2 regions of the Neorhizobium sp. 05N33 genome follow, and region 2 is predicted to be linked to the other one. Evidence: predicted binding sites of a transcription regulator. Region 2 holds the regulator's gene; the other holds the start of a gene.
The links. Region 2 encodes HrcA, which represses chaperone genes, less so after heat shock. Its sites were predicted from a motif close to GTTAGCACTCNCNNNNNGNGAGTGCTAAC; they were not measured.
Positions count from the first base shown of each region.

Region 1: a site for HrcA is predicted at 4,208-4,236, ahead of groES (co-chaperone GroES). Genes of this name have one in related genera too.

Region 1 is NZ_JBFTNK010000002.1:57,236-63,044, reverse strand. Features, by position in the region: gene clpB (ATP-dependent chaperone ClpB) at 1-1,863, shown strand, start outside; gene groL (chaperonin GroEL) at 2,154-3,797, opposite strand; gene groES (co-chaperone GroES) at 3,857-4,153, opposite strand; gene AC1DLT_RS04545 (TIGR01459 family HAD-type hydrolase) at 4,606-5,454, shown strand; gene AC1DLT_RS04540 (bifunctional riboflavin kinase/FAD synthetase) at 5,494-5,809, shown strand, end outside.
Region 2 is NZ_JBFTNK010000002.1:499,113-504,921, forward strand. Features, by position in the region: gene rpoN (RNA polymerase factor sigma-54) at 1-1,020, shown strand, start outside; gene hpf (ribosome hibernation-promoting factor, HPF/YfiA family) at 1,269-1,844, shown strand; gene ptsN (PTS IIA-like nitrogen regulatory protein PtsN) at 1,922-2,386, shown strand; gene grpE (nucleotide exchange factor GrpE) at 2,589-3,230, opposite strand; gene hrcA (heat-inducible transcriptional repressor HrcA) at 3,349-4,428, opposite strand; gene rph (ribonuclease PH) at 4,605-5,321, shown strand; gene AC1DLT_RS06790 (VOC family protein) at 5,340-5,747, shown strand; gene rdgB (RdgB/HAM1 family non-canonical purine NTP pyrophosphatase) at 5,756-5,809, shown strand, end outside.

The DNA of each region.
Region 1 (5,809 bases), 440 kb from region 2:
ATCGCTGGCGCCAAATATCGCGGCGAGTTCGAGGAGAGGCTGAAGAGCGTCTTGAACGAAGTGCAGTCTGAAAACGGCGAGATCATCCTGTTCATCGATGAGATGCACACGCTGGTGGGTGCAGGCAAGTCCGACGGCGCGATGGATGCCTCCAACCTCCTGAAGCCGGCGCTTGCCCGCGGCGAACTGCATTGCGTCGGCGCCACCACGCTCGACGAATACCGCAAGCATGTAGAAAAGGACCCGGCGCTTGCCCGTCGTTTCCAGCCGGTCATGGTCGAGGAGCCGACGGTCGAGGACACGATCTCGATCCTGCGCGGGCTGAAGGAAAAATACGAACAGCACCACAAGGTCCGCATTTCGGATTCGGCCCTGGTCGCGGCTGCGACGCTTTCCAACCGCTACATCACCGACCGATTCCTGCCCGACAAGGCGATCGACCTGATGGACGAAGCCGCATCGCGGCTGCGCATGCAGGTGGATTCCAAGCCCGAGGAACTCGACGAGCTCGACCGCCGCATCATGCAGCTGAAGATCGAGCGCGAAGCCCTGAAGAAGGAAACCGATAGCGCCTCGGCTGATCGCCTGCAGCGTCTCGAAGGCGAAGTGACCTCGCTCGAAGAACAGGCGGATGCGCTGACGGCCCGCTGGCAGGCGGAAAAGCAGAAGCTCGGCCTTGCCGCCGACCTGAAGCGGCAGCTCGACGAAGCCCGCAACGAACTGGCGACTGCCCAGCGCAAGGGCGAGTTCCAGCGTGCCGGCGAACTGACCTATGGCGTGATCCCGGAACTGGAAAAGCGCCTCGTGGACGCCGAAGCCCAGGATACTTCGACCAATGCCATGGTGCAGGAAGTCGTGAACCCGGATGCGATCGCCCATGTGGTGTCGCGCTGGACCGGCATTCCGGTCGACAAGATGCTGGAAGGCGAGCGCGACAAGCTGCTGCGCATGGAAGACGAACTGGCAAAATCGGTCGTCGGCCAAGGCGATGCGGTCCAGGCCGTCTCGCGTGCGGTACGCCGTTCCCGCGCCGGCCTGCAGGATCCGAACCGGCCGATCGGCTCGTTTATCTTCCTCGGCCCGACCGGTGTCGGCAAGACGGAGCTGACGAAATCGCTCGCCCGCTTCCTGTTCGACGACGAAACGGCGATGGTGCGCATGGACATGTCGGAATACATGGAGAAGCACTCCGTGGCCCGGCTGATCGGTGCGCCTCCGGGCTATGTCGGTTATGACGAAGGTGGCGCGCTGACTGAAGCCGTCCGCCGCAAGCCCTACCAGATCGTACTGTTCGACGAGATCGAGAAGGCGCATCCGGACGTGTTCAACGTTCTTCTGCAGGTGCTCGACGACGGGCGCCTGACGGACGGGCAGGGCCGCACGGTCGACTTCAAGAACACGATGATCATCATGACCTCCAATCTCGGAGCGGAATACCTGACCGCTCTTCGCGAGGGCGAGGATTCCGAAAGCGTGCGAGAGCAGGTGATGGACGTCGTGAAAGCCTCGTTCCGGCCTGAATTTTTGAACCGCGTCGATGAGATCATCCTGTTCCATCGCCTGAAGCGCAACGAGATGGGCGCGATCGTCGATATCCAGATGAAGCGGCTGCTGTCGCTTCTGGCGGAGCGCAAGATCAGCATCGATCTCGGTTCGGACGCCCGCGAATGGTTGGCCGACAAGGGCTACGATCCGGTCTACGGCGCTCGTCCGCTGAAGCGGGTGATCCAGAAGTTCATGCAGGATCCGCTCGCCGAACAGATCCTCGGCGGCCAAATCCCGGATGGATCGGCCGTTGCGGTGAGTGCCGGTTCCGACCGGTTGCTCTTCCGCGTCAAGCGGGCGGTCAGCGAAGCCGCATAACCTGCCAAAACGGCGGCTCCGCAAGCCCAGCGTGAGGCGTCGAACAGCTCAGTCAAAGAATGGCCGCACCGGAAACAGTGCGGCCATTTTCATTGGGGGACGGTTTGGAACGGGTCGGGGCCAGATCTGTTTCGCGAAGTGCGCTCGCGGAGCCTCAAACAGAAAGGGCCCCGGTCAAACCGGAGCCCTTAATCGTTTTCAACTAGGCTGCTTCTTGCCGCCGGTTCAGCACGCTTGACGCGCTGAACCACGTGAGGTGAGAGGCGGCTTCGGCGATAGGCTTGCGCCTATCACATCATGTCCATGCCGCCCATGCCGCCCATGCCGCCAGGCATGCCGCCGCCAGCCGATTCCTTCTTCGGAAGTTCGGCGATCATGGCTTCGGTGGTGATCAGCAGCGAAGCAACCGAAGCTGCGTTCTGCAGAGCCGTGCGAACGACCTTGAGCGGATCGACGATGCCCATGGTGATCATGTCGCCATATTCAGACGTCTGGGCGTTGTAGCCGTAGTTGTCTTCGTTCTTTTCGAGGATCTTGCCGACCACGATCGAAGCTTCGTCACCAGCGTTTTCAGCGATCTGGCGAACCAGCGACTGAAGAGCGCGGCGAACGATGTTGATGCCGGCTTCCTGGTCGTCGTTTGCACCCTTTGCGGTGATCTTGACGGAGGAACGCAGCAGGGCAACGCCGCCGCCCGGTACGATGCCTTCCTGAACGGCAGCGCGCGTCGCGTTGAGAGCGTCGTCGATGCGGTCCTTCTTTTCCTTGACTTCGACTTCCGTCGAGCCGCCGACGCGGATCACGGCAACGCCGCCAGCCAGCTTGGCCAGACGTTCCTGCAGCTTTTCGCGGTCGTAGTCCGAGGTGGTTTCTTCGATCTGAGCCTTGATCTGACCAACGCGGCCTTCGATGTCGGCCTTGGAGCCGGCGCCGTCGACGATCGTGGTGTTTTCCTTGGAGATCGAGACCTTCTTGGTGCGGCCGAGCATGTCGAGCGTGACATTTTCGAGCTTGATGCCGAGGTCTTCGGAGATGACAGTGCCGCCCGTCAGGATGGCGATGTCTTCGAGCATGGCCTTGCGGCGATCACCGAAGCCCGGAGCCTTGACGGCAGCGATCTTGAGGCCACCGCGCAGCTTGTTGACGACGAGCGTCGCAAGAGCTTCGCCTTCGACGTCTTCAGCGATGATCAGCAGCGGCTTGCCGGTCTGAACGACGGCTTCGAGAACCGGGAGCATCGCCTGCAGGTTCGAGAGCTTCTTCTCGTGGAGGAGAATGAAAGCGTCGTCGAGATCGGCGACCATCTTTTCCGGGTTGGTGACGAAGTAGGGCGACAGGTAGCCGCGGTCGAACTGCATGCCTTCGACGACTTCGAGTTCGGTTTCGGCGGTCTTGGCTTCTTCGACGGTGATCACACCCTCGTTGCCGACCTTCTGCATGGCTTCAGCAATGTCGAGACCGACCTGCTTGTCGCCGTTTGCGGAGATCGTGCCGACCTGTGCGACTTCTTCCGAGGTCGAGATCTTCTTGGCCTTGGCCTGGAGATCCTTGACGACGTCAGCAACGGCGAGGTCGATGCCGCGCTTCAGGTCCATCGGGTTCATGCCGGCTGCAACGGCCTTGTTGCCTTCGCGAACGATCGCCTGGGCAAGAACGGTAGCAGTCGTAGTGCCGTCGCCGGCGATGTCGTTGGTCTTCGAAGCAACTTCGCGGACCATCTGGGCGCCCATGTTCTCGAACTTGTCGTCAAGTTCGATTTCCTTGGCGACCGATACGCCGTCCTTGGTGATGCGCGGAGCGCCGAAGGACTTGTCGATGATGACGTTACGGCCCTTCGGGCCGAGCGTTACCTTGACTGCGTCAGCGAGAATGTCGACGCCGCGCAGCATCTTTTCGCGCGCGGTGCGGCCGAACTTGATTTCTTTGGCTGCCATTTTGATAACTCCTGAAAAGGGGTGTCAGCGATTTAGAATGAAGAGTAACCGGCCGGAAATCAGCCGATGATGCCCATGATGTCGGATTCCTTCATGATCAGAAGGTCTTCGCCATCGAGCTTGACTTCGGTGCCCGACCACTTGCCGAACAGGACGCGATCGCCAGCCTTGACGTCGAGAGCAGTGATGTTGCCCTTGTCGTCGCGGGTGCCGGTGCCGACGGCGACGATTTCGCCTTCCTGCGGCTTTTCCTTGGCGGTATCAGGAATGATGATGCCGCCCTTGGTCTTGGCTTCGGATTCGACGCGACGAACAACGACGCGGTCATGAAGGGGGCGGAAATTGGTGCTTGCCATTGTCTAATCCCTCGATCAAATGACATGGACGGGTGAAACCCGTATCTCGGTGCTGTTAGCACTCCCGGTTGGAGAGTGCCAGCCGCGTCGAAATAGGGCTGGCTGGCGGATGAGTCAAGAACGGCCGTAAAATTTTCGAGACGGCTCGGAACTTCATACGAAATACGCTTAACGATACGGATGCTGGCTGAACGCCTGTTGTCTCGCGGAACTGCCGGCCGTCTGCGGCCACATCAGGGTCTCTCGTTTCGGCCACCCCTTCGGGCAGGTCGGCATGTTGCACGGGACTTTGGTGGAAGAATGGCGCCGACGCGGCTGCGATCCGGGCACCGGTGCGAAGAGTTATCCTTGCCGACCTCGGCGATCTCGTCGCGGTTTTTCTCCCGATTATCTCTTGTAATCCTCAACCGGGTTTGTCATGTGACCCGGGACTTGCGAGATGGGAAGATTACATGGCAAAGCGCATCGGCAATCTGAGCGAAGTGATCGGCGACTACGACGTTGTCCTCTCGGACGTCTGGGGTGTGGTTCACAACGGTGTCGAGGCTTTCCAGCATTCCTGCAAGGCGCTCGCCGCAGCCCGCGAAGCCGGCGCCACCGTCGTGCTGATCACCAATTCGCCGCGCACGGCTCCCGGCGTCATCGAGCAGATGCGCGCGCTCGGCGTGCCCGACGGCACCTATGACCGGATCGTTACGTCAGGCGACGTCACCCAGCACCTGATCGTCGACGGCCCGAAAAAGGTTTTTCTGATCGGTCCCGAACGCGACCTCAACCTGTTTGACGGGCTCGGCGTCGAGGTGGTCTCCGCCGACGAAGCCGAATGCATCGTCTGCACCGGTTTCTTCGACGACGAGAAGGAAGTCCCGGAAGACTATACCGACATGCTGGCAGCGTTTGCCAAGCGTGACGTGCCTTTCATCTGCGCCAACCCGGATCTTGTTGTCGAGCGCGGCCACAAGATCATCCCCTGCGCCGGCGCGGTGGCGGCCTATTACGAAGAGTTCGGCGGCAAGACCCGCGTCGCCGGCAAGCCGCACAGCCCGATCTACGAGGCGACGATCGAAGCTGCCCGCGAAGTGCGCGGCGATTTCCCGATGAACCGGGTGCTGGCGATCGGCGACGGCATGCCGACCGACGTGCGCGGCGCGCTCGCATACGGCCTCGACCTGCTTTATATCAGCGGGGGCATCCATGTTTCGGAATATACCGTCAACGGCCAGACCGACGAGGCGATCCTCAACGCCTGGCTGAAGCGGGAAAATGCCGCGCCGAAATACTGGATGCCGCGCCTCGCATAGCCCCCTGGGCCTGAATTGGGCCTGAACCGGAATCCGCGCATGACTGTCTTCCATCGCAACGAGAAGAAGGAACCGCTGCCCGAGGAACTGAAGGGCGGCGTCATCGCCATCGGCAATTTCGACGGCGTGCATCGCGGCCATCGCAGCGTGCTGGAGCGCGCGTTGGCACTTGCGGAACAGTGCGGCGTACCCGCCCTGGTGCTGACCTTCGAGCCGCATCCGCGCACCGTTTTCCGCCCGGAGGAACCGGTCTTCCGCCTGACCCCGGCGCCGCTCAAGGCGCGCCTGCTCGAGGCCATGGGTTTCCGCTCGGTGATCGAATATCCCTTCACCCGCGAGTTCGCCACCCGCTCGG
Region 2 (5,809 bases):
GATCAGCTGGACGAGGCCGGTTATATGCTCGGCGACATCGAGGAGATTGCCGCCCGCCTCGGCAAAAGCGCCGAGAATGTAGAAGCCATCCTCCGCTCGCTGCAGACGCTCGATCCGCCGGGCGTCTTCGCGCGATCGCTCAGCGAATGTCTGGCAATCCAGCTTCGGGAAAAAGACCGGCTCGACCCGGCCATGGATGCGCTGATCAGACATCTGGATCTGCTGGGCAAACGCGACTTCGCCTCGCTTCGAAAGATCTGCGGCGTCGACGACGAAGACCTCATCGACATGCTGGCAGAAATCCGCTGTCTCAACCCGAAGCCCGGCGCCGGCTTCGAGCGCGGCATGTCTGAGACGATTTCGCCGGATATCGTTGTGCGCGCGGCGCCCGACGGCAGCTGGATGGTCGAGCTCAATCCGGACACCCTCCCGCGCGTCCTGGTAAACCACAGCTATTTCCAGACGGTGTCCAAGCACTGCCCGAAAAACGGGGACGACCACAACTTCCTTTCCGAATGCATGCAGAATGCCAATTGGCTGACGCGCAGCCTCGACCAGCGGGCCAAGACGATCATGAAGGTGGCCGCCGAAATCGTCCGGCAACAGGATGCCTTCCTGATGCACGGCGTCGATCACCTGCGCCCGCTCAACCTCAAGACCGTCGCCGAAGCGATCAAGATGCATGAATCGACGGTCAGCCGCGTAACCTCCAACAAATACATGCTGACGCCGCGGGGGCTGTTCGAACTCAAATATTTCTTCACGGTGTCGATCGGCTCGGCCGAAGAGGGCGGCGACAGCCATTCGGCGGAGGCCGTGCGCCATCGGATTCGCCTGTTGATTGCCCAGGAGACGCCTGAGACGGTGCTCTCCGACGACGATATCGTCGTCAGCCTGAAACGCGGCGGGGTCGAGCTCGCGCGCCGGACCGTCGCGAAGTACCGCGAGGCGATGAACATTCCTTCTTCCGTCCAGCGCCGTCGCGAAAAGCGCGCGATCGCGGGGGTCGCGGCGTTCTGAGATACCGGCGAAACACCCGGGTTTCCACAGGCCTACGTAGAAATCCCGAGGTCCGCTGCCGTTGACATTTAAAACATCGGGCGCTAGAAGCCCGCCGCAACTGCACGGGGCATGGCACGAAACGTATCCCATTATCCAGACAGGCATCGATTGCAGCAATTTGGCCCAGTCGCATGTGAACGGCTTGGATGCGGGGACGGCTTGGCGTAGACTGGAACACGCAAGTCACGACAAGAAGGAAGAACTCCATGAGTGTGCGTGTATCCGGTAAGCATATGGAAATTGGCGATTCGTTCCGTCAAAGGATCGAGGACCAAATCGGAGAAGCGGTTACAAAATACTTCGACGGAGGCTACTCAGGCCAAGTCATCGTGGAAAAGGCTGGTTCGCGCTTTTCTGCCGACTGCAAGGTGCATCTCGATACCGGGATCGTCCTGCATGCGGCCGGCGAGGCGAATGATCCGCAGATCAGTTTCGATGCCGCAGCACAGCGGATCGAAAAACGTCTGCGCCGCTACAAGCGGCGGCTCAAGGATCATCATGCCGGCAACCATGTGAATGGTTATGCGGAAGTTGCCTACACTGTTATGGACAGCGTACCGGATGAAGGGGAGGAAGTGCCCGAGGATTTCGCGCCGACCATCGTCGCGGAAAGTTCGAAGCAGTTGAAGACAATGACGGTCGCAAGCGCCGTCATGGCACTTGATATGACAGACGAGCCTGTTCTTCTGTTCCGCAGCCCCGGCAAGGAACATCTGAACATTGTGTACCGCCGCAATGACGGCAATATTGGCTGGATCGATTCCACCAATATCAAGAACTAACAACTTGGGGAGAGCGTCGGAGACGGCGCTCCCCTTCGCCTAGGGCACAAGCTCTTGCGGCACGAAGGATGAAGAGAATGGCATTGGCAGATTTGCTGCAGCAAGATGCGATTATTCCTGCCCTAAAGGTAAACTCCAAAAAGCAGCTATTGCAGGAGCTGGCGGCCAAGGCTTCCAAGTTGACAGGCGTGAGCGAACGAGAAATCTTCGACATCATCCTGCAGCGCGAAAGGCTCGGTTCCACCGGCGTCGGCCACGGCATCGCCATCCCGCACGGCAAGCTCAACAGCATCTCGTCGATCAAGGGTATTTTCGCACGCCTTGAAGCGCCGGTCGATTTCGAAGCGCTCGACGACGAGCCGGTCGATCTGGTGTTCCTGCTGCTGGCACCCGAAGGCGCCGGCGCCGATCACCTGAAGGCCCTGTCGCGCATCGCCCGCGTCCTGCGCGACCAGGATCTCGTCGCCAAGCTGCGCAAGACCGATTCCGCTTCGGCGATCTATGCCTTCCTCAACGAGGAACAGGCCAACCACGCCGCCTGACGGCATATGCATTCGTGGGGACGAAACGAACCGCCCGGCCGCTGTCAAAGCGCCGGGCGGTTTTGTTTTTGAGCCGCATTTCGCGGGGATTATGCGTGGAAACTCAACGGATCTGGAACAATCGCCAGTCCGACGAGCAAACACCAACGGGAGTGTCCGGCCTAGAATGAGAAGCAGGCTTATCGCCTGCTTCTCAAAGACTTCAGGCGCTCTTCTCACCGGCGGCTTCTGCAGAGGCCTCCGCCTTCGGTCCACCTTTTGCGACACCGACCATAGCGGGCCGCAGCACGCGTTCACCGATCGTGAAACCGGCCTGGACGACCTGGACGACGGTATTGTTCGGGACAGCAGGGTTCGGGATTTCGAACATAGCCTGGTGGAAATTCGGGTCGAACTTCTGGCCTTCAGGATCGATCTTCTTCACGCCGTGGCGCTCCAGAGCGGACAGCATCGAGCGTTCAGTCATCTCGACGCCCTCCAGGAGCGTGGTCAGCGAGGCATCTGCCGTGGCGCGCATTTCGGTCGGCACGGCGTCCAGCGCCCGGCGCAGGTTGTCCGAAACGGCGAGCATGTCGCGCGCAAAGCCGGCCGCCGCATAGGACTTAGCGTCCTTGATTTCGCGTTCGGTGCGGCGGCGCAGGTTATCCATCTCAGCGGCAAGCCGCAGGAAACGGTCGCGCAACTCGTTGTTCTCGGCCTTCAGCAATTCCAGCGGATCAGGTTCGGCGGCAGGCGCCTCGGCATTCTTCTGGTTGGCCGCGTCCTCAAGAGCAGATGCTACGGCTTCCGCGGTGTTCTCCGCGGCAGTTGCGTCAGGTCCGTTCTTGTTGGTTTCGTCGGTCATGACGGTCTCCGGTTATTCTTGACTTCGATTTACGGGCTTGGATTTGTGCCCGATATCGAGGTTTAAGGTGGAAAAATCAAGGCTTGCTGGGAAACTTGGGCCGGTCCGGCCGCAAAATTCAGCGCGACAGCCTGGCAAGCAGCTGCGCGGTGTAATCCACCATCGGCACGATGCGGGAATAATTGAGCCGCGTCGGCCCGATGACACCGACGGCACCGACGATGCGGTCCTCGCCGTCGCGATAAGGCGCCACGATGAGCGACGAGCCGGAAAGCGAAAACAGCTTGTTTTCCGAGCCGATGAAGATCCGGACGCCCGGCCCCTTTTCGGCGAGATCAAGAATCTCGATCAGACTGTCCTTCTTTTCGAGATCGTCGAAAAGCAGCCGCAAACGATCGAGATCGGCAACATCCGCCAGGCCTTCGAGCAGATTGGCCCGGCCGCGGACGATCAGCTGGGTCGGCTTTCCTTCCTCGCTGTCGCCGGACCAGACCGCCAGACCGCGCTCGACCAGTTCCTGCGAGAGCGCATAAAGCTCGCCCTGGACCTGGTCCTTGAGGGTCTTCAGCTGGCCACGCAGTTCCGGTAGCGTCTGGCCGCTCAGGTGGGCATTGAGGAAATTCGCCGCCTCGGTCAGCTGCGACGAGGTCACGCCGGCGGGCAATTCGATGATGCGGTTTTCGACCTGGTTGTGATCGCCGACCAGCACGGCGAGCGCCTTGGTCGGCTCCAGGCGGATGAACTCGACATGCTTGAGAACCGGATCGCTCTTGGTGGTGATGACAATGCCGGCGCCGCGCGAGACGCCTGAGAGCATACGGCTTGCCTCCGCCATCAGGCTTTCCATCGGCTGATCTCGGTCGGCCGGGCGGATCTGCCGATCGATATTGGCACGCTCCTCGGCAGACAGGTCTCCGACCTGCATGAAGGCGTCAACGAAAAACCGGAGCCCCGACTGGGTCGGCAGGCGCCCGGCGCTGATATGCGGGGAATAGATGAGGCCGAGCTCCTCGAGATCGCTCATCACATTGCGCACCGAAGCCGGCGACAAGGAGATGGGCAGCAGCCGTGAAAGATTGCGGGAACCTAGCGGCTCACCGTTTTCCAGGTAGCTTTCCACGATGCGGCGGAAAATTTCGCGCGAACGGTCATCGAGCACAGAGCCGCTGTCCCTACCCGTCGATGCCGAAAATCCCATCTAGACCTTCACCGTTCCGTTGATCATTCGACAAAATATAGTCATTCGACGCGCCTTCTCCAAAGGGAAAATTGCGCCAGCCAGGATCATTCGCCTGCACACTCATTAGGGCTTTTTCTTTGCAAAAGCTCGGCCGGGGCCTTAGAAGGCGGAAACAGAAATCCAGGGAGTGAAGCATGCGGCCTTCAGGCAGACAGTTGAACCAGATGCGCAAGGTCTCGTTCGAGCGCAATTTCTCCAAGCACGCGGAAGGTTCCTGCCTCGTGAAGTTCGGCGACACGCATGTGCTGTGCACCGCGAGTCTTGAAGAAAAGACGCCGCCGTGGCTGCGCAACAGCGGCAAGGGCTGGGTGACGGCCGAATACGGCATGCTGCCGCGCGCCACCGGCGACCGCATGAAGCGCGAAGCCGCTAGCGGCAAGCAGGGCGGCCGCACCCAGGAAATCCAGCGCCTGATCGGTCGGTCCTTGCGCGCCGTCATCGATCTCGAAGCACTCGGCGAAAAGCAGATCACCATCGACTGCGACGTCATCCAGGCGGATGGCGGCACGCGCACCGCCTCGATCACCGGTGGCTGGATTGCGCTCTACGACTGCCTGAAGTGGATGGAAGCCCGCTCGATGACCAAGGTCGACAAGGTGCTGAAGGACCATGTCGCGGCGATCTCCTGCGGCATCTTTGCCGGCCAGCCGGTAATCGACCTCGACTATATCGAGGATTCGGCTGCCGAGACGGACGCCAATTTCGTCATGACCGGCTCCGGCGGCATCGTCGAGGTGCAGGGCACGGCGGAAGGCAAGCCCTTCAGCCAGGAAGAGTTCCTGAAGCTGCTGGCGCTCGCTCAGGACGGTACCCAGGAACTGGTGGCGCTGCAGAAGCAGGCGATTGCCTGAACCTGAAAGAGGTGCGGTTTGATTGAAGGCATTCTCGAAACCGCGCTCTACGCCGATGATCTCGATGCCGCCGAAGCGTTCTACGGCGGCATTCTCGGCCTTGAGAAGGTGCTGCGCGCTGGTACCAGACATGTGTTCTTCCGTTGTGGGCCGGGGATCCTGCTGATCTTCAATCCGGCTGAGACGATCAAGCCACCGCCCGCCGATGCGCTGCCCGTACCGCCACATGGCGCGACGGGACCGGGACATGTCTGCTTTCGCATGACGGGCGACGCGATTGACTTGATCAAGGAAAAGCTCAACAAGGCAGGGATTGCCATCGAAAGCGATTTCCGCTGGCCGAACGGTGCCCGCTCAATCTATTTCCGCGATCCGGCCGGCAACAGCCTGGAATGCGCAGAGCCCAGGCTCTGGAATATCGAATAGGAATTATCATGCGCAAGCTCGTTACCAAGACGATCGTGGTCGCCAGCCACAATGCCGGAAAG